Regions from separate parts of the Mesorhizobium sp. M0626 genome, predicted to be linked through region 3. Evidence: riboswitches for the same ligand, from Rfam matches in the RefSeq annotation. Region 3 holds a riboswitch; each other region holds the start of a gene.
The links. A riboswitch is a leader RNA that binds a small molecule or an ion and turns the genes downstream of it on or off. The one in region 3 is predicted to bind cobalamin.
Positions count from the first base shown of each region.

Region 1: another riboswitch for cobalamin. It lies ahead of NKI37_RS11400 (aromatic ring-hydroxylating oxygenase subunit alpha); the one in region 3 lies ahead of NKI37_RS02475 (CbtB domain-containing protein).
Region 2: another riboswitch for cobalamin. It lies ahead of metE (5-methyltetrahydropteroyltriglutamate--homocysteine S-methyltransferase); the one in region 3 lies ahead of NKI37_RS02475 (CbtB domain-containing protein).

Region 1 is NZ_JAMYQD010000008.1:12,011-18,173, reverse strand. It holds gene NKI37_RS11415 (serine kinase) at 1-978, opposite strand, end outside; gene NKI37_RS11410 (PqqD family protein) at 1,131-1,553, opposite strand; gene NKI37_RS11405 (FAD-binding oxidoreductase) at 1,715-2,815, opposite strand; gene NKI37_RS11400 (aromatic ring-hydroxylating oxygenase subunit alpha) at 2,853-4,100, opposite strand; cobalamin riboswitch at 4,218-4,419, opposite strand; gene NKI37_RS11395 (DUF680 domain-containing protein) at 4,919-5,125, shown strand; gene NKI37_RS11390 (DUF680 domain-containing protein) at 5,192-5,395, shown strand; gene NKI37_RS11385 (DUF680 domain-containing protein) at 5,467-5,700, shown strand; gene NKI37_RS11380 (ABC transporter ATP-binding protein) at 5,773-6,163, opposite strand, start outside.
Region 2 is NZ_JAMYQD010000036.1:12,171-18,333, reverse strand. It holds gene NKI37_RS30645 (cytochrome-c peroxidase) at 1-4, shown strand, start outside; gene metE (5-methyltetrahydropteroyltriglutamate--homocysteine S-methyltransferase) at 436-2,787, opposite strand; cobalamin riboswitch at 2,882-3,078, opposite strand; gene NKI37_RS30635 (hypothetical protein) at 3,216-3,485, opposite strand; gene NKI37_RS30630 (adenosine kinase) at 3,486-4,478, opposite strand; gene metK (methionine adenosyltransferase) at 4,587-5,762, opposite strand; gene glyA (serine hydroxymethyltransferase) at 5,816-6,163, opposite strand, start outside.
Region 3 is NZ_JAMYQD010000002.1:87,396-93,558, forward strand. It holds gene cbiB (adenosylcobinamide-phosphate synthase CbiB) at 1-30, shown strand, start outside; gene NKI37_RS02455 (hypothetical protein) at 45-359, opposite strand; gene cobO (cob(I)yrinic acid a,c-diamide adenosyltransferase) at 384-998, opposite strand; gene cobU (bifunctional adenosylcobinamide kinase/adenosylcobinamide-phosphate guanylyltransferase) at 998-1,510, opposite strand; gene NKI37_RS02470 (CbtA family protein) at 1,503-2,306, opposite strand; gene NKI37_RS02475 (CbtB domain-containing protein) at 2,322-2,501, opposite strand; cobalamin riboswitch at 2,538-2,733, opposite strand; gene NKI37_RS02480 (gamma-glutamylcyclotransferase) at 2,801-3,493, opposite strand; gene NKI37_RS02485 (aromatic ring-hydroxylating oxygenase subunit alpha) at 3,630-4,805, shown strand; gene NKI37_RS02490 (MFS transporter) at 4,813-6,012, opposite strand.

The DNA of each region.
Region 1 (6,163 bases), on a different contig from region 3:
CCGGTAGCATGGCAGATCGCGGGTAAGCTCGCTGAAAAAGCGAAAGCCCGCTTCCCGCTCGCCCGGCATCTGCACGATTCCTGACGGGGCCAAGGCGATCATGGCATCCTTGCGCGATATGGGCATGACCGAGCTTCTCGCACCTCCCCTGATATGGGGCACTATCAAAGCAATAATGTCCAGACTTGCAGGAGGTGGTCGAGGCGCGATCTCGTCGATGCGAAAGGCATGCTTGCCTTGCCAGTTCAGCGGTTGGTACGACTTTAGCCGACCCTCCAGCTTCAGCCGCTTGAAGCCCTCCGGATCCTGCTTGAGCGTGGCAAACAGCGGATAGGCCGTCACCCCCTCGGTCCGGTCGATCAGCACATAGTCGTCGCCGACGCTATCGAGCCCATTGAGCAGGCCGGCGACGACCGTTCCCGATTTGCCGGCACCGCCGGAGCCCGCCAGCAACACGCCCTTGCCATCGATGCCCAGCGTGCCGGCATGGGTGAGCCGCATGCCGCGCGCCGCATATTCCCAATGCAGGAAGGCGCGCAGCGGCGCCCCTTGTTCCCATGGCGGAAAGGCGTCGGCCGACATCATCAGCTGCGCCCCGACATGGCGTTGCGGATCATGGAACTGCCAGAAGTCGAGGTCATGATAGTAGCTGCCGCGCAATCCGGCCGCTTCCAGCCGGTTGGCAAAGGCATGATGGTTGTAATCGCCTCGGCCCCAGGTGGCCGGGGCGAGGACGCCATCGATGCCCGGGTGGGCGACGAAAATGCGGCAGCCGTCAGATGCAGACGGATTTTCCGGGGCCGGTATGAAGGCATGGCTCATGGCTTCCGCCAGCGTGCCATGGTCGAGGTGGACACTCAGCTCCAGTCCCGGCAACCGCACGCTGGTGGTAACGGGATAGAAGGCGGCGGCGCTTTCCGCGGCCGCCAGCACATGGCGGGCATAATCCGGCAGGGTTTGCAGCGTGATCAAAGGCATGTGTTGGTTGTTCAGCGTCCAGAATTGCGCCGGGTCGCCTGATGCATGTCGCTCGGGGTGGCCCCGGTTTTGAGACGACGACATGCATAAAATCAAAGATCTAAACCGCGTCGCCTGAGTCCGTTCAAACGCGACGCGCTTTAGGGAAACGATTATGCCTGTTTCACCGCCGGCCAGCCGAGAGGTTCCTCGACCTCATGGATCGGGTCGACAATGATGAGATCGGCAAGGTCGTCGTGGACATCGACCTTGAGCGGCTCATTGCTGGCAGCAAGCGCAGACGACAGCTCGCCCGAAAGCGGTTGTGCCGGTGTTTCGGCTGGCGCAAGCAACCCGAAATCGAGCAGTCGGGCAACGAAGCTTTCGAGGTCGGCCAGGCTTATTTTTGCGGCGCCCGCGGCAGCTCCGACCAGCGCTTCAGTGGCGACGCCGGACGACAAAGCCTGCCAGACCCGGCTGCCGGAATCGGAAAAGCCGAAATACTTACCGTTCGAAAGATCGAGAACGACGGCTTCGCCATCGAATGATTCGAAAACGATGTCCTTGCTTGCGACCGCATAGACCCGCTGTTGCATCGCTCTGTCCCCCGTTCCATGCGCCCATGAAGGGATGCGCCGGTTTCACGGTCTGCCAGCCCTTCCTAAGTGCGTCTAAATCACTCGGCCTATGCTTGGCAAGACAAAGACCCGCGAACACAACGCCTGCCTCGGCGACCGTTGCGGCGAAGTCGACCGGCTCAAGCCTCGATTTCGAGCGCCGACAATGGTTTCGAGCAGCAGGCAAGGATGAAACCGTCATCGATCTCGTGGTCGAGGATGCCGCCATTGTGGCTCATCTCGACTTCGCCGGAGACCTTCTTCACCTTGCAGGTGCCGCACAGGCCGAACTCGCAGGCGGCGGGAATCCGCACGCCCGAGCTGCGCGCGGTCTGCAGCACGGTCTGGCCGGCGACGCAGCCGGCATCGACCTCCGAAAGCGAGAAGCGGATCGGCGTCACGGCTTCGACAGGTGCAGCGATGCCGTCCTCGACCGGGGAGGCAAACGGCGCCGGAATTTCCTCCATCACAGGCGCGGCAAAGCTCTCCTGATGGTATTTCGTCATGTCGAAGCCGGCGGCATCCAGCATGCCGCGCACGGCGCGCATGAACGGATCGGGGCCGCAGCAGAAGATTTCGCGCTCGCGGAAATCCGGAGCCAGCAAGGGCAGCCGGATCGCATCGATGCGCCCCATATGGCCGTACCAGCCTTCGCGGCTGGAACGTTCCTCGATCATGAAGCCGAGCGACAGGCCGGGCATATGGCCGCCGAGCAGTTCGAGTTCCTTGCGGAAGATGATCTCTTCGGCACGCCGCGCGCAGTTGACGAAACCGACATCGGTCCATGGCGCGCAGTCGTTCAGCCAGCGCAGCATCGACATCATCGGTGTCACGCCGGAGCCAGCCGAAATGAACAGGTATTTGGCCGCCGGGTGGCTGTGCAACGAGAAGTCGCCCGCCGGTCCATAGGCCTTGACGTGCGAGCCGGGCACCAGTTGGTCGAACATCCAGCGTGTGCCGATGCTGCCCGGTTGCGCCTTCACTGTCACCGCGATCGAAAACGGCCGCGATGGTGACGACGACAGCGTATAGGTGCGCATCAGCGGCCCGTCCGGTGTCGGCAGTTCCAGCGTCAGGAACTGGCCCGGCTTGTAGCGGAACCAGGTCTGATTGTCGGAGCGGAAGGTGAAGGTCTTGACGTCGGGCGCCTCGTCGCTGACGCCGATCACTTCCAGCACCTGCAGCCTGTCGTTCCACGGCGCCATCTGGTCGAGATGGCGATAGAGCCCAAGATCCGTCATCGCATTCATCCTCCGGTCCTTCCTCGCCTGCTCCAGCTCACGCGACGCTGCGCAGCGCCGGCCGGCCGCCTTCGGCAAGGCGCGGGCCGATGAAGGCCGCGTACCATTCGACGAACTGGATCACGCCGCCCTCGTGCAGCTCCGAGTAGGGGCCGGGCTCATAGGCCGGAGACAGGATGCCGAAGGCGTTTTCCTCGACGATGCGGCGGTCCTGGTCGTTGGTCTCGGTCCAGACATGGGTGAGCTCCTCAAGGTTGTAGTCGACCCCCTCGACCGCATCCTTGTGCACCAGCCACTTGGTCGTCACCGCGGTTTCGGTGGCGCTGATCGGCAGCACCCGGAAGGTGACCGCATGGTCGATCAGGATGTGGTTCCAGGTCGTCGGATAGTGGTAGTGCATCAAGGTGCCGATGCGGTCGGCGGCAACAGTGTCGGACAGGTTCTTCGTCACCGCGCGCTTTCCCGACATCGTGTAGCTGACGGCATCGCGCAGCAGCGGCGCGCGGGTGGCGCGGTATTGCCCGGCCGGATCGATGCGGAACTTGCTCGGCAGGCCCGCCGCCTCGCATTTCGCCCAGTGCGCGAGCATCTCCGGGTCACTGTCGGCGCCCTGCACGCCGGTCACCGTCGGCGCTTCGGGGAATGTCTTGCACAGCTCCGGATGATTGCCGGCGCAGTGATAGCATTCGCGGTTGTTTTCCCAGACCAGCTTCCAGTTGCCCTTCTCGATGATGGTGCTCTCGAAGGCGACCTTGGCTTCATTCAGCCGGTGCGGCTTGAGGTAGGGCTCTATCATGGCGCGCATCGGCGCAAAGTCGGCAGGTTCTTTCGCCAGGCAGATGAAGATGTAGCCGCCGACGCTCTCGCAGGCGACGGGCTTCAGGCCGAACTGGCTCTTGTGGAAACCGTCGGCCATCTGGCGGGCAAACAGCAGCCGGCCGTCAAGCTCGTAGGTCCACTGGTGATAGGGGCAGACAAGCTTTGCCGCCATGCCCCTCTCAGTGTTGCAGACACGGCTGCCGCGATGGCGGCAGGAATTGTGAAAGGCGTTGATGTTGCCCTTCTGGTCGCGGACCAGCACCACCGGATAATCGCCGATCTGCACGGTGATATAGCTGCCGGGCTTCGGCAGTTCGCAATCATGGCCGATGAACAGCCAGTCGCGATACCAGATAAGCTCCATGTCGAGCTTGAAATAGTCCGGGTCTGTGTAGAAGGGCTGTTCCAGCGAAAAGCCTTGCTTGCGGCCGTTCAGGAGCCTCAGCATGTCGTTGCGCGTATCCATAGTTCTGTCCTCGTGGTTTAAGGACTGAACTTGGTGGTGATGGAGGAAGGATCGAACGCAGGCCGGCGCGGCGCCGGACATGCACTATCCACCTCTTGACCGCCCACCGCGATCAGTCGAGTCTAGGCATCTCGGGCTGGTTTCCGGGCTCTGGAGTTGTCCTTGCGGACCATCGCGACACCTTCCCAGGCTCTTGCCCAGTGGTCTCCCGTTGCGACTTCAACTCCACCACCGTTGCGGGGGCAGCGCCGGATTCTGACCGGCTTCCCAATTCTCCGCTGCGTCGTCACGAAGCGGCACCCGAGATGCGATCATCTAATCACGGCAGCGATCGCGACGTCGGCATGAAAGCGACATCATATCCATGCGGCGCGACACGCGCGGCATACGCCCCCCGCCGCCGGTCAAAGAGCTGAGACGTTTCTTGCGACGCCATCATCGCCGTTTCGAATCGCTGCGGATCCAGTTCGATCGGGGGCAAAAAGGGCTCAACGGTATCGAAAAGTTACTATTAGCAATCTGTAATCGAACCGAACGGTTCGTTTCTGTTGACAATGCGTGCAGGACGGTGTGAACGACGGCCCGGAAACCGACATCGGAGCGAACCACTCGGTTCGGCATAAGCGACTGAAAACAATGCGATAAATGACCATAGAGGAACTTCCTGGCACAATTTCAAGGTGCAGGACCGTGGTCCACACGGAACAACTTCGTGATTGGAAACCAGCCTATGGCTTTCCCACATCGGGGCTGTCCGAACGACGCGAATTCCTCCCAAGACACGCCGCTAGACGGACAGACAAACTGGAGTACTAAAAATGAAAAAGATCATCCTCACTGCCGCAGCCGTTTTGGCGATCACCGGCAGCGCCTTCGCCGGTAGCGACAATTACGGTTCCAATGGTGCGAACCAGCCAGCCGTCTCGGTCGACAGCTCGTATACGGCTTCCATTCAGAAGCCGGCGCACGCTGACAAGCAGCCTGTCGTTCAGGGCGCCGACCGCGACCTCTACGGCAATCGCTGATCCCGACCAAAGAAGGGCGGCTAACCCGTCGCTCTCGGGATCCCAAAAAATTCAGGAGTATTTGAAATGAAAAAGATCATCCTTGCTGCCGCCGCCGTTTTGGCCATCTCCGGCAGCGCTTTCGCCGGCAGCGACAACTACGGTTCGAACGGCGCCAACCAGCCTGCGATTACGTCGACCGATAGTGGCCATACGGCTTCGGTTGAGAAGTCGGCTCCAGCCGAGCAGGCGCCTGCCCACGGTGCCGACCGTAACCTTTTCGGCCGCTAAAAGCCGGTTTCCAGCACGTGGCGGGCTTATCCGCTGCAGCTGGCGGCATCAGAAAAATTCAGGAGACTAAAATGAAGAAGATCGTTCTCGCCGCCGCAGCCGTTCTGGCTGTTTCGAGCGCTGCCTTTGCCGGCAGCGACAATTATGGCTCCAATGGCGCCAACCAGCCGGCCGCTGCCGTCGACACCACCCGCACTTCGTCGACCGGCACCAACTCGGCGGTCTACAAGCTGCTGAACTCGTCGGACGACCAACAGAAGTTCGTTCCTCAGAGCAGCGACAGGGATCGGTTCGGCAACAACTAACAGCCGAAGCTTAAAAAAGAGCGGCGGGCCTAGCCCGCCGCTCTTTTTTCATGCCTGTACGACGCAGCTATCTCAAGCCGCCTTCACTTCCACCGGCTTGAGCGAGAAGGAGTGCCCATCGGCGTCGAAGATGTGCAGGTCCCCGGCATCCGCGGTCAGCCGCAGCTTTGCCCCGCGCTTGACCTCGACATTGCCGGGCAGCTTGGTCACCAATGGCAGGTCGGCGCGGCCGATATCGATATAGACCAGCTGCACCTCGCCGAGCTGCTCCACATAGTCCACCACGCCCTCGAAAAGATATTCCGTGCCGGTGGCGACCGACAGATCCTCCGGCCGCACGCCGAAGCTGACCGCCGCACCCTTGGCTGACGCCAGCGTTGCAATCGGCACAGTGGCCTTGCGGCCGCCGACATGGCTGACGATTGTCGGGTTGCCCGTCTTGTCGATCGTCGCCGGCAGGATG
Region 2 (6,163 bases), on a different contig from region 3:
ATAAGGGCCAACTGGCTGCGGACTCGCAATCGAAAATGATTGGCGATTTTTACTTGGCGACACGAATTGCGACGTCCATCTCCGCGGGACGCTAGCGATACCCGGACCCTGCCACCTCGCCCGTAGTCTGCTCGATCAACTGGGGGCGGACAGACGCAGCACCATATATTGTCGCTGCCTGAGCGAACGCGCCAAGCAGTCTACTTTGAGAAACGACGCGTGTCCGATTTGTTCGAGGCGCGGGGCCTGTATGTCCCCAAGGAACGATATTATAGCGTAGTGCCACATTTATATTTCTGCGGGATTAAGACACGTGCCGTAGGGAAATTGCACATTTGCGCCGAGTGGCTCATTTCCAAGAGTGTGATCGGTTTGGCATATTCCCGGCCGACATCCGCCAGCCGGCAACTCCCCACACGGTGAGGAAGAGAAGCCTCACGCCTGCACTTTCTGCCGGAGCGCGCGTGCTGCAGCGACCATGTTAATGAGGGCAGGGCGGACCTCCTCCCATTTGCGTGTTTTGAGGCCACAGTCCGGGTTTATCCACAGTTGGCCGTCGGACAGTCGCTCGCGGGCAAGCATGACTAAGTCCGAAATCTCGCCGACTTCCGGGACGCGTGGTGAGTGAATATCATAGACGCCAGGACCGATTTCGTTCGGATATTTGGAGCTCGTGAAGGCGTCCAACAGTTCCATCTTCGAGCGCGACGTCTCAATCGAAATGACATCCGCATCCATTCCAGCGATCGCGTGAATGATCTCGTTGAACTCCGAATAGCACATGTGGGTATGAATTTGAGTCGCGTCCTTTACACCCGTTGAAGCGATCCGGAAACATTCGACAGCCCAGTCGAGATAGACTTTCCAGTCAGATTGGCGCAGTGGCAATCCTTCGCGAAACGCGGCCTCATCGATCTGGACCATCCTTGCGCCGGATCTTTCGAGATCCGTCACTTCGTCGCGGATGGCGAGCGCGATCTGGCGGCAGGCTTCGGAGCGGGGTACGTCGTCGCGAACAAAAGACCAGTTGAGAATGGTGACTGGGCCTGTGAGCATTCCCTTCACGGGCTTTTCCGTAAGCGACTGGGCGAATTGCCACCAGCGCACTGTCATCGGATTGCGCCTCGATACGTCGCCGAAAATGATGGGGGGACGCACGTAGCGCGACCCATAGCTTTGTACCCAGGCATGTTGGGTGAGCGCGAAGCCGGACAACTGCTCGCCGAAATGCTGTACCATGTCGTTTCGCTCGAACTCACCATGCACCAGCACGTCCAGCCCGATCTCTTCCTGCCAGCGAATTGCAGCCTCGATCTCCTTCTTCAGGAACGTCTCATAGTCGACATAGCTCAGCTGGCCCTTCGCATGAGCGGCCCGCGCCTTGCGTACCTGCGGCGTCTGCGGGAAGGACCCGATGGTCGTCGTCGGGAACGGCGGCAGCCCGAGTGAGCCGGCCTGGACTCTGGAGCGCTCGCCAAAAGCGCTCTCTCGTCGCTTCGCGCTGTCCTCAATGCTAGCGATCCGCCCCTGAACAAGCGGGTCATGGATCCTCGTGGATGTCACGCGCGTGGCGGCAGCCTCGGCAGACGCTTTCAACGCGCCTGCCACCGCATCCCTGCCTTGGGACAGGGCCCGGGCCAGCAAGACCAGCTCGTCGGTCTTCTGGGCCGCGAAGGCGAGCCACGACCTGATGTCCGCGTCGAGTTCCGTCTCCATGCGCAGATCAATCGGCACATGCAGCATCGAGCAAGAAGGCGCGATCTCGACGCGGTCCAAGGGCCAGCCGGCGACGATCGGTTTGATGCGGTCGAGAATGGCGGGCAGGTTCGCACGCCAGACGTTGCGGCCATCGATCAAGCCAAGCGAGAGCACCAGATCCTTCGGAGCGAGCCGAGCCACCGTTTCCAGCTGCTCGGGAGCGCGCACGAGATCAATATGCAGGCCGGCCAGGGGCAGAGAAATCGCGGTTTCGAGATTGTCTCCCAGCGACCCGAAATACGTAGCCAGCATGATCTTCAGCTCGGGCGCGGCTTTCGACAGCTGGCCATAGGCGAATTCGAACGCAGCTCGTTCGTTCGGGTTCAGATCGAGGACAAGCGCTGGCTCATCGATCTGCACCCAGTCGGCTCCCGACAGCTTCAACCTCTCCAGAAGCTGCTCGTAAACCGGCAGCAGCCGCGGTAGGAGCGCGATGGGACCGAACCCCTCGGCAGGCGATTTCGCCAGCTTGAGGAAGGTGATGGGTCCAAGGATGACTGGGCGTGTGTGAATGCCGAGAGCTTTAGCCTCGAGGAAGTAATCGACCGGCTTCGATGACGAGAGGGCGAACGTCTGATCATCATCGAGTTCCGGCACAATGTAGTGGTAGTTGGTGTCAAACCACTTGGTCATTTCCATCGCGGTTACACCAGGTCCATGAGCCTCCTCCTGGTAACCAGCGTGTCCACAATCCTCCGTCTGACCCTGGTTGCCGCGCGCCATTGCGAAGTAGATGTCAAGTGGGACCTCGCCGCTATTCCAGCCGTAACGGGATGGAACGGCCCCGACCATGGCTGCGGTGTCGAGCACATGGTCGTAAAGCGAGAAGTCGTTCGACGGGATTTTCGACACGCCGCGATCGCGCTGCTCTTCCCAGCTAGCGGCACGGAGCGCCTTCGACGTCGTGAGAAGGTCGCCAGCGGACGATGTTCCGGACCAGTAGCTTTCAAGCGCGAATTTCAGTTCTCGCCGACGACCGAAGCGCGGCACGCCGAGCGTTGCTACAGGAATTTGCTGAGAGACAGTCATGTCATACCCCGATGATTGGGGCGTCGGTGACAAGGAAGGCGCTAGCAGGCCGGCATCAACGCCGGGTTGCAGCGGCCACCGAGACACCCCGCCCGTGGACGTAATTCGCGTGGCAGGTCTCCTGGCTCGCGGGGTCATAGCCTCTACCCGTCTTCCTGAGGGTATTCGCCTCAGTGACGTGTGTTGGCTCGCCGCTAACAGTTGCGGGGGCAGCGCCGGCATCGCGCCGGCTTCCCTCTTAGCTCCGCTGCGGCAGCGCCGCACGCGAGAACCACGACACGCAGACAATCACAGCAGTTCGCTCTTTTGTCAATGACGCATAACGAAATGTTTATGTCGTTATGTGATCGCGCTTTTACGCCTTTGTCTAGCATTGTGAAATATTCAGTCTGCTGCCCGCATTCGGCATCGTGGGACGTGATCGCAAGTCAGTCCGACGGACGCCGCGAGTTCTCCGTTACCTCAGGAACCTTACTGGCCTTACCCAAGCTGAGCTTCTGGAAAATGCTGGTGACGATCTGGATGACGGTGAATGCCGTCATGGCAAGCACGCCTTGCACCGCTCCTCCAGCGAGCTTCACGGCAGCAGCATGGGTCAGTTCTCCGAAGCGAATGGCTGTCGCTATCAGCGAGCTTTGACACAGTTCCGCCACTGCGGTCATCGCGTCAGTAGGGCGGCTGGTTAGTTGCCGGCGCATCTACAGCAACCCAGCCCCTTCCGCCTCGCGGCGCAAATTCTGCCTTGGCCTTGGGCCGATCTGCTGGATCACCAGGCCGGCCGCCAGCGAGCCAAGGTCGCCGCAGGTCTTGAGGTTGCGGCCCTGCGTGTAGCCATGCAGGAAACCGGCGGCGTAGAGGTCGCCGGCGCCGGTGGTGTCGACCAACTCCTTGATGGCGGTCGCCTCGATGACCACGGTCTCGTCGCCGCGCACGATCACCGAGCCTTTTTCGGAACGGGTGACGGCGGCAATCTTGCAGTCCTTGCGGATCTGAGCCAGCGCCTCGTCGAAGGATTTTGTCTGGTAGAGCGACTTGATCTCGTGGCTGTTGGCAAAGACGATGTCGACAGTGCCCGAGCGCATCAGCTCGAGGAACTCGTCCCGGTAGCGGTCGACGCAGAACGAATCCGACAACGTCATCGACACTTCGCGTCCGGCCTCGTGTGCGAGCTTCGCCGTCTGCCGGATCGCCTCCTTGGCGCGCGGCGGATCCCACAAATAGCCCTCGAAATAGGTAACCTTGGCGCCGGATGCCTTGTCGGCCTCGACATCCTCAGGGCCAAGCTCGACGCAGGCGCCGAGATAGGTGTTCATCGAGCGCTCGCCGTCGGGCGTGACGAAGATCATAGAGCGCGCCGTCGGCGGCTCGCCCTTGAGCGGCCTGGTGTCGAAGGCGACACCCTGTGCATGGATATCGTGCGCATAGATTTCGCCCAGCGCATCGTTGGAGACCTTGCCGAAGAAGGCGGCGCGGCCGCCGAAACTGGCGACGCCCGCCGCCGTGTTGCCGGCGCTGCCGCCAGAGGCCTCGATCGCCGGGCCCATGCGGCTGTAGAGCAGCTCGGCGCGCCTGGTGTCGATGAGGTTCATCGCACCCTTGATGATGCCGTTGGTCTCGAGAAAAGCGTCGTCGCACTGGGCGATGATGTCGACAATGGCATTGCCGATGCAAAGCACGTCATAATCCGGCATCAATGTCTCCGCCAAAAAACCCGGGCCGGCTTCTTGCCACGCCTGCCAGGCGCGGCTCTGCCCGGTGGAAATGGGCTTTCCGCTTGCCAATCCGTTCGCCGGCGGCTCTCACGGGGCGGCGAGTCCTGCCTCGCGACGCAATTCGTCCGCCCTGTCTGTCTTCTCCCAGGTGAAATCAGGCTCTTCACGGCCGAAATGGCCATAGGTCGCTGTATTGCGGTATATAGGGCGTAAGAGATCAAGCATCTTGATAATGCCTTTCGGTCTGAGATCGAACAACTCAAGAATGAGGCGCTCGATCCTGCTTTCCTCAACCCTGGCTGTCCCGAACGTGTTGACCATGACGGAAACCGGACTGGCCACGCCGATTGCGTAAGCAAGCTGCACCTCGCACACGTCCGCAAGTCCGCTAGCGACGATGTTCTTTGCGACATAGCGGGCTGCATAGGCAGCCGAGCGGTCAACCTTGGACGGGTCCTTGCCCGAGAAGGCGCCGCCGCCATGACGACCCATCCCGCCATAGGAATCGACGATGATCTTGCGTCCAGTGAGACCGCAGTCGCCGCGCGGCCCGCCGACTACGAACCGCCCCGTCGGGTTGACCAGAATTCTGATGCCTTCCGTCTCCAGGTGGGTCGGCAGGACAGGCTTTATGATTTCCTCAATGACGCCCTCGCGGACAGTCTCTTGCGAGACCTGCTCGTCATGTTGCGTCGACACGACGATGGTATCCAGGGCGACCGGGCGCAACCCCTCATAGCGCACTGAGACTTGGGATTTCATGTCAGGACGCAACCAGCCAAGCTGTTGTGCCTTCCGGACATACGCCTGCCGTTTCGTCAAGCGATGAGCGAGCTGGATCGGCAAAGGCATCAGGGTATCGGTTTCGCGGCATGCGTAGCCGAACATGAGGCCCTGATCTCCCGCTCCCTGCTGGAGGTCTTGCCCTCTTCCCTCGTCAACGCCTTGGCTGATGTCGGGCGACTGCTCGGTGAGGGCATGAACGACGGAGCAACGCCGGCCGTCAAAGCCGACGGCCTCGTCGTCGTACCCAATGTCGAGAATCGTATCGCGCGCAACTTGGCTGTAATCCACCTGGGCATCGCTGGTGATCTCGCCAGCCAGAACGACTATCCCTGATTTTACCAACGCTTCACAGGCGACGCGCGCCTTGGGATCTGTGCGGAGGATGGCATCGAGGATGGCATCCGAGATGTTGTCGGCCAACTTATCCGGGTGCCCCGCGCCAACCGATTCGGAAGAGAACACGAACTGCCTAGCCATGAATACCTCGCTTGGGATGTTGGATGTGGTATGGGCATTTTGCTTGGCCCACCTTACTTGTCGCAGATGCCCGGGACCTCGAACGCAGCGCACAAGTCGGCAACGTCTCTTCGCACGCAGGCATGGAGATCTTCGTCGTCTGGCCGCTGGAGGACGGAGTCAATGAAGCCAGCAATTTGCACCATTTCCACATCGCGCATGCCCATTGACGTCACTGCTGGCGCCCCCAGGCGAATTCCGCTTGTGACCGCCGGATGCCGCGGGTCGCCAGGCACCATATTAAAGTTTGTGATGATTCCTGCCTTTGCTAGTCGCTCGGCATAGGCCTTGCCCGATAGTGGCCGATCGCGAAGATCAAGGATCAGCATGTGATTGTCCGTCCCCCCGGTAACCAGGTCATA
Region 3 (6,163 bases):
ATCTACCTGGATGTTTTGATCTCGCAGTAGATGCGCCGCCTGACTCACCAAGAGACACGGACTTCCTTGGCGTTTGAATCCACCGCCGCGCCAAATCTTTTGATCGCGTAACCGCCGGCGGCCACAGCCGAGGATTTCAGCACAGGCTCAATCACAAGGAAAAGCTTCTCGGCGTCTGGCCCGTACAGATAGAGGGTGCATTTGCCCCCACCAAACTCGTCACCATCAAATTCGCCGACATGCGCATTTGAAACAGCTTTTTCCAACCGATCCTCCAGAACTTGGACCGATTGCCGCTCTTCCGGCGCCCCGAACTGACCGCCGCTCAGAAGAAGGTAGACAATCACGGCTTGTTCCAACGGTGATCTCCCGAAGTTAGACCTTCAAAACTCGATCCCTTGCTGCGCTTTCACGCCCGCCGAAAAGTGATGTTTCGTCACGCCCATCTCCGTCACCAGATCCGCCGCCTCGACCAGCGCCGGCTTGGCGTTGCGGCCGGTGACGACGACATGCAAGCCTTCGCGCCGCGCCTTCAGCCCCGCCACCACTTTGTCGAGATCGAGATAGTCGTAGCGCAGCGCGATGTTCAGTTCGTCGAGCACAACCAGGTTGATCGAGGGATCGGCGATTAGCTCCAGCGCCTTGGCCCAGGCCGCTTCGGCCGCGGCGATGTCGCGCTTCAGATCCTGCGTTTCCCAGGTAAACCCCTCGCCCATCGCGTGCCAGACGACACGGTCGCCGAATGCCGCGAAAGCATCCTTTTCACCGGTGTGCCATTTGCCCTTGATGAACTGGACGATGCCGACGCGCTTGCCGTAGCCGAGCATGCGCAGCGCCAGCCCGAAGGCGGCGGTGGTCTTGCCCTTGCCGGGGCCGGTGTTGACGATCAGCAGCCCCTTCTCGACCGTCTTTTCCGCGACCTCGGCGTCCTGCACCGCCTTGCGCTTGGCCATCTTGGCGCGATGGCGTTCCTCGTCTTTTGCGTCAATATCGGTCATTATTTCACCTTGAGCGGCAGCCCCGCCACCATCAGAAGCACCATATCAGCTACCGCCGCGACCTGCTGGTTGAGCCGGCCGGCGGCATCGCGGAACCGGCGTGCCAGCGCATTGTCGGGCACGATGCCTTGTCCGACTTCGTTGGAGACCACGAACCACGGTCCGCGCGGCCGCGACAGCACGTCGGCCAGCCGCAGGCACTCCCCCTCCAGATCATGATCGGCCAGCATATGATTGGTCAGCCACAGCGTCAGGCAATCGACGAGCACCGGCTGGTTGTCCGGCAAGGCTTCGAGCGCGCCGGCAAGATCGAGCGGCGCATCGATGGCCGCCCATCCCTCGCCGCGGCGCGAGCGGTGCTGCGCGATGCGCTCGCGCATTTCGCCGTCATAGGCTTGCGCGGTGGCGATATAGGCCCATGGCGGCGGCAACGCCGTCGCCAAAGTTTCGGCATGCGCGCTCTTTCCGGAGCGCGCACCGCCGATGATGAAGGTCAAACTGCGATCAGGCAAAGCTGTCGCGCAGGCTGGTCGCGGTGCCGGTGAAGCGCGAGTGCACTATGCCGACAACTGCGCCGAGCACCAGCCAGAACACCAGATTGGTCAGCGTCACCGCCACCACGAACTGATGATGCAGGCCCTCCGGGATCGGCGTTACGAAACTGTCAGGCTGCGGCGCGCCGACAATATGCGGGGCGACGATCAGGAGGACGGCGAGCACGGTCAGGGGCGCCGACGTGCGGAAGGTAATAAGGGCAAGGCCGATCGCGGTTGCCATCACCGTTGCCCACCACCAGATCTGGCGCTGCATGAGATCGGCTGCCGGCATTGCCGGCAGTTCCGGCGGCAGGCCGAGTCCCGGCGCCAGCGTGAACACGGCAAAGCCCGCCAGACCCCAGAACACGCCCTGGCGCCAGCTGCCGATGCCGCCGGCGAACTCGGAAACCGCCACCAGGACCAGCGCGAAGCCGATGCCGGTGACGATATTGGCGACGACACTGAAGGCGAAACGCTCGAAGCCGTCGGCCGGCGCCCAGCCTTCGTCCTCCGCCGGCGCGGCTGCTTCAGCCGGTGCTGCGCTGCTCACCGCATTTTCCGCCGGCGCGGCGGTGCTCATGGCATCGGTGTCCGCAGCGTTGGCGGCGGGCGCCGCGGCATGCTGATGCTCATGGCCGCCACCAGCCTTTTCGTAGACCTCGGCCTTGAGGATCAGCGGCACGGTGGCGTAGGCCTGCATGCAGGCGAGAGCGACACCCGCCACGAGCCCTGCGATCGCCGCGATGAACACGACGTTGCGAAACAGGTTCATGATGTCAGATCCTCGTCAGTGGCAGGGAAACGCCATCGAATGGCGATAGTCGTGCGCCGCATTGTGGACCGCATCGATATGCGAGAAACCGACAACGCCGACGACGAAAATGCCCAGAAACGCGCTAAGCACGAGCTGCATGAAGCGCGACTGCGAGGAGACGGAAGCGCCGAGGGAGACGGAAGCGGTATTCATATCTTGTCCTTTCGCCCTCCACCCGAGGGCATCGAAGTCAGTTCCCTGTCGCCGGCAGGTCTCCTGGCTCGCGGATCAGCGCCCTTCCCCACCTTCCCGAGGAAAAAATCCTCAGTGGCTTGGAGAGGACTACCGCACACAGTTGCGGGGGCAGCCACGGCATTGGGCAACAAGTCAGCCCTCACCGCATTCCCTCTTGGTCCCTAACGGAACCGACGACATGCATGACTATAGGCTGAAACGGCCGCATCCGGCAAACCAAATTCCGCCGGCCAACAGCGCGAATGCGCCATGCGGCGTTACGGGTTCAACGCGGTGATCCGCTCGGCAACCAGCCGCTGCAGCCGCCACAGATGGCGATCGTGAATGCCGCGCTCTTCAAGGTTTTTCACCGTGTTGTAGAGATAGTCGGCGCCCGACCCCCAGTGCCCGCAGGACGTTGCCAGCCTTTCGACGACCTTGCCCTCGTCGAGCGGCCCTGAATAGGTCAGGCCGTTGCGGTTGATGACGAAGGCCAATGCCCTGAGCGGTCCGGCCTCGCTTGCAAGCTTCAGCATGCGCGGCCGGTAGCTTGTCGGCTTCAGCGTGACTTCGCGCCGGAAAAGCCGGCCCAACTGCCCGCGCCGGTTACTTTCGGTCAGCCGGAAGGCGACGCCCTTGCATTGTCCGCCACGGTCCAGCGCCATCATCAGGCCGGGGCTGTCCTTGGTGCCGCGCCAGCGCGTCATGTTCATGCAAAAGGACCGATGCCAGCCGCGCGCCAGCGCAACGCGGTCCTCGACATAATCTATTTCCGGTTTCCAGATCAGCGATCCATAGCCGAACAGCCATAGCGGTTCGCTATCCGGGAGTTCGACCTGCAATTCATCCAGCAGCGCGTCATAGTCGGCGTCATCGAGATGCATCGCGTCCGGATCCGGCCCGGGGTCCCTGATCTCGCGCCAGCAGCGCGCGACCAGCTCCGGCGTAAGCGACATCTGTCGTGCGGCCACTTTCCGAATCCCCCCAATTTCCGAATGTCCCATGTCCACGACATGATTATGCGCCGCGCCTGCAACCGGCAATGCGGCACTCTGATTGACAAACGATTTGCCGGGGTGTCGGCTGACGCTTCATAGGAAGCCAGCCATGCATCCCAGCCCGAGCGAGCGCGACCCCTATAACGGCCTGAGCCGGGCCGAACCGACGCTACCGTCGTCGGCCTATTGGGATAGCGAGGCTTACCAGCGCGATCTCGACGCCATCTGGCACAAAAGCTGGCTGCTCGTCTGCCGCGAGGCCGACCTCGCCCAGCCGCTGGCGTTCAGGACATTCCGCGTCGGCACGCAGGAAATCGTCATTCTGCGGGACGAGACCGGCGAGTTGCGCGCCTTCCACAACACCTGCCGGCATCGCGGCTCGCAGCTTTGCCAGGAAAGCGAGGGCCGGCTGAAAGCGCGGCTCATCACTTGCCCTTACCATGCCTGGTCCTACTCGCTGCGCGGCGATCTCGTGCGCGTTCCCTCGAAATCGCTGCCAGATGGTTTCGACAAGGCAGATCATCCGCTCTACCGGGTGGCGCTGTCGGTGTGGCGCGGCTTTGTCTTTGTGAACCTTCAGCAGGCTGCGGCCGGCTCCGCCGGGACCTCCTTCGATCCCGCATCCGGCGACCTCGCCAACTGGCCGCTGGAAACGCTGGTATCAGGGCATGTCCTGCGCAAGGTGATGAACTGCAACTGGAAGATCTTCTGGGAGAACTTCAACGAGTGCCTGCATTGCCCGGGCGTCCACAAGGACCTGTCTCGGCTGGTGCCGATATACGGCCGCGGCCTGATGAGCCGGCACGACGACCCCGACTGGGTCCGCCATGCCGACAATGACGCGCCGGAGTTTTCGGGTGGCCTGCGCGCCGGCGCCGAGACCTGGTCGCGCGACGGACATGCCCATGGCCCGGTCTTACCGGGCCTGACGCCAGCCGAGCGTGCGGCCGGACAGACCTATGCCACCAGCCTGCCCTCGATGTTCATCGTCGGCCATGTCGATTATGTCAGGACGGTGCGACTGATGCCGCTCGGTCCCGAACAGACCGAACTCACCGCCGAATGGCTGTTCGCGCCCGAGGCGCTGGCTGAGACGGACATCGACAATGTCGTCGCCTTCGGCACCCAGGTGCTGGAGGAGGATGCCGCGATCTGCGAGATCAATCAGAAAGGCCTGCGCTCGATGCGCCACCAGGCCGGCGTGCTGATGCCGGAGGAGTACGATCTGCACCGCTTCCACAACTGGGTGCGCGAGCGGCATGCAGCGCTTGAGGCAACCGCCTGATCGGCGACTAAAGCGACTTCGGCAGATAGCGCCAGGTGATAAAGCCGCAAACCGCGGCCAGAATGCCCAGCGTCACGAACACCGAGCCGAGGCCGAAAAACGCCAGCACCACCGAATAAACCAGCGGCGGCGTCAGTTCGGAAAAGTCGAGATAGGTGCGGTAGACCGCGGCCATCTGCGCCCGCTCATAGGACCGCACCGAGCGCATGAAGGCGGTCGAGCCCAGTGCATCGAGCGCGATGGTGAAGAAGGCGCCGCAGAGCAGGAAAAAGCCCGTAAGCAGCGGCGCGGTAGTGCCGACCGCGCCCGCCGCAAGCAGCGTCGCCGACATCGCGAAATAGGCGAAGGTCATGGTGCGCCGGCCGCCGAAGCGTTTTCCCGCTTTGCCCCAGAAGATCGCCATGAACAACAGCGCATTGCCGGCCGAAACCAGCAGGCCGCCGGCAAGCTTGCCCTCGCCGGTAATCACCATGAACAGCGGCCCGTAGACGAAGAACGTCGTCCAGAAGCAGGAGCGGCCGAAGGCGATCAGCCAGGCCAGCCTGAGCCTGGGTTGTGCTACGAAGCGGCCGATATTGGCCAGCGGATTGGCCGGCCGTGTCTTGCCCGGCCGGATCGACCGGTTGTCGCCCAGCCTGTAGGTCCAGAACAGCGCCAGCAAGGCCAACGCAAACACCGCGACCGCGCCATGCGCGGCATAGATGCCGTAGCGTGTGTAGAGGAAGATGCCGAGTGTCGGCCCGCCGGTCCAGGCCAGCATCGACCACGCCATGCGCAGCGATTCGGCCTGCATGAAATCGGTCTTGCGGATGTGGTCCATGATGTAGAGGTTGAGCGTGATCGACAGGGCGCTCGCCCCCATGACGCGGCACAGCATGCCTGTCAGTTGCCCGGCAAGCGTGTGGGTGACGAAGAACAGAGAGCCTATCGCCAGCAGGCAGGCGCCGGCGGTATAGACCCAGCGCCGGGCAAACCTGCGGATCAACATCGGCATGAACAAGGTCATCGACAGGCCGAGCAGCGCCACGATGGTGTAGAGGATCGAGACGATCTGCTCGTTGTGCAGAATCTCATAAGCCTGGATCGGGATGACGCTCGATACCGTGGCGCGGGCGAAGGATTCGACCGCATAGAGCGAGGCAAAGGTGCGGGCATCCGCCGGACGCAGGGCCGGAAGCCAGATCGGATGGCGCACATGGGTGGACATTTGATCCCCAAATCAGACTCGCGGCGTCAAATCTGCGCTGGCGCTTCCTCCGCCGGTAACAGGAAACCGACCCCTTCCCGGCAAAAAGCGAATTCGGCCAAAGGCTTTCCGGCTCTGGCCTAAAGCGCCGCCCGATGCAGCCGCACGGCGC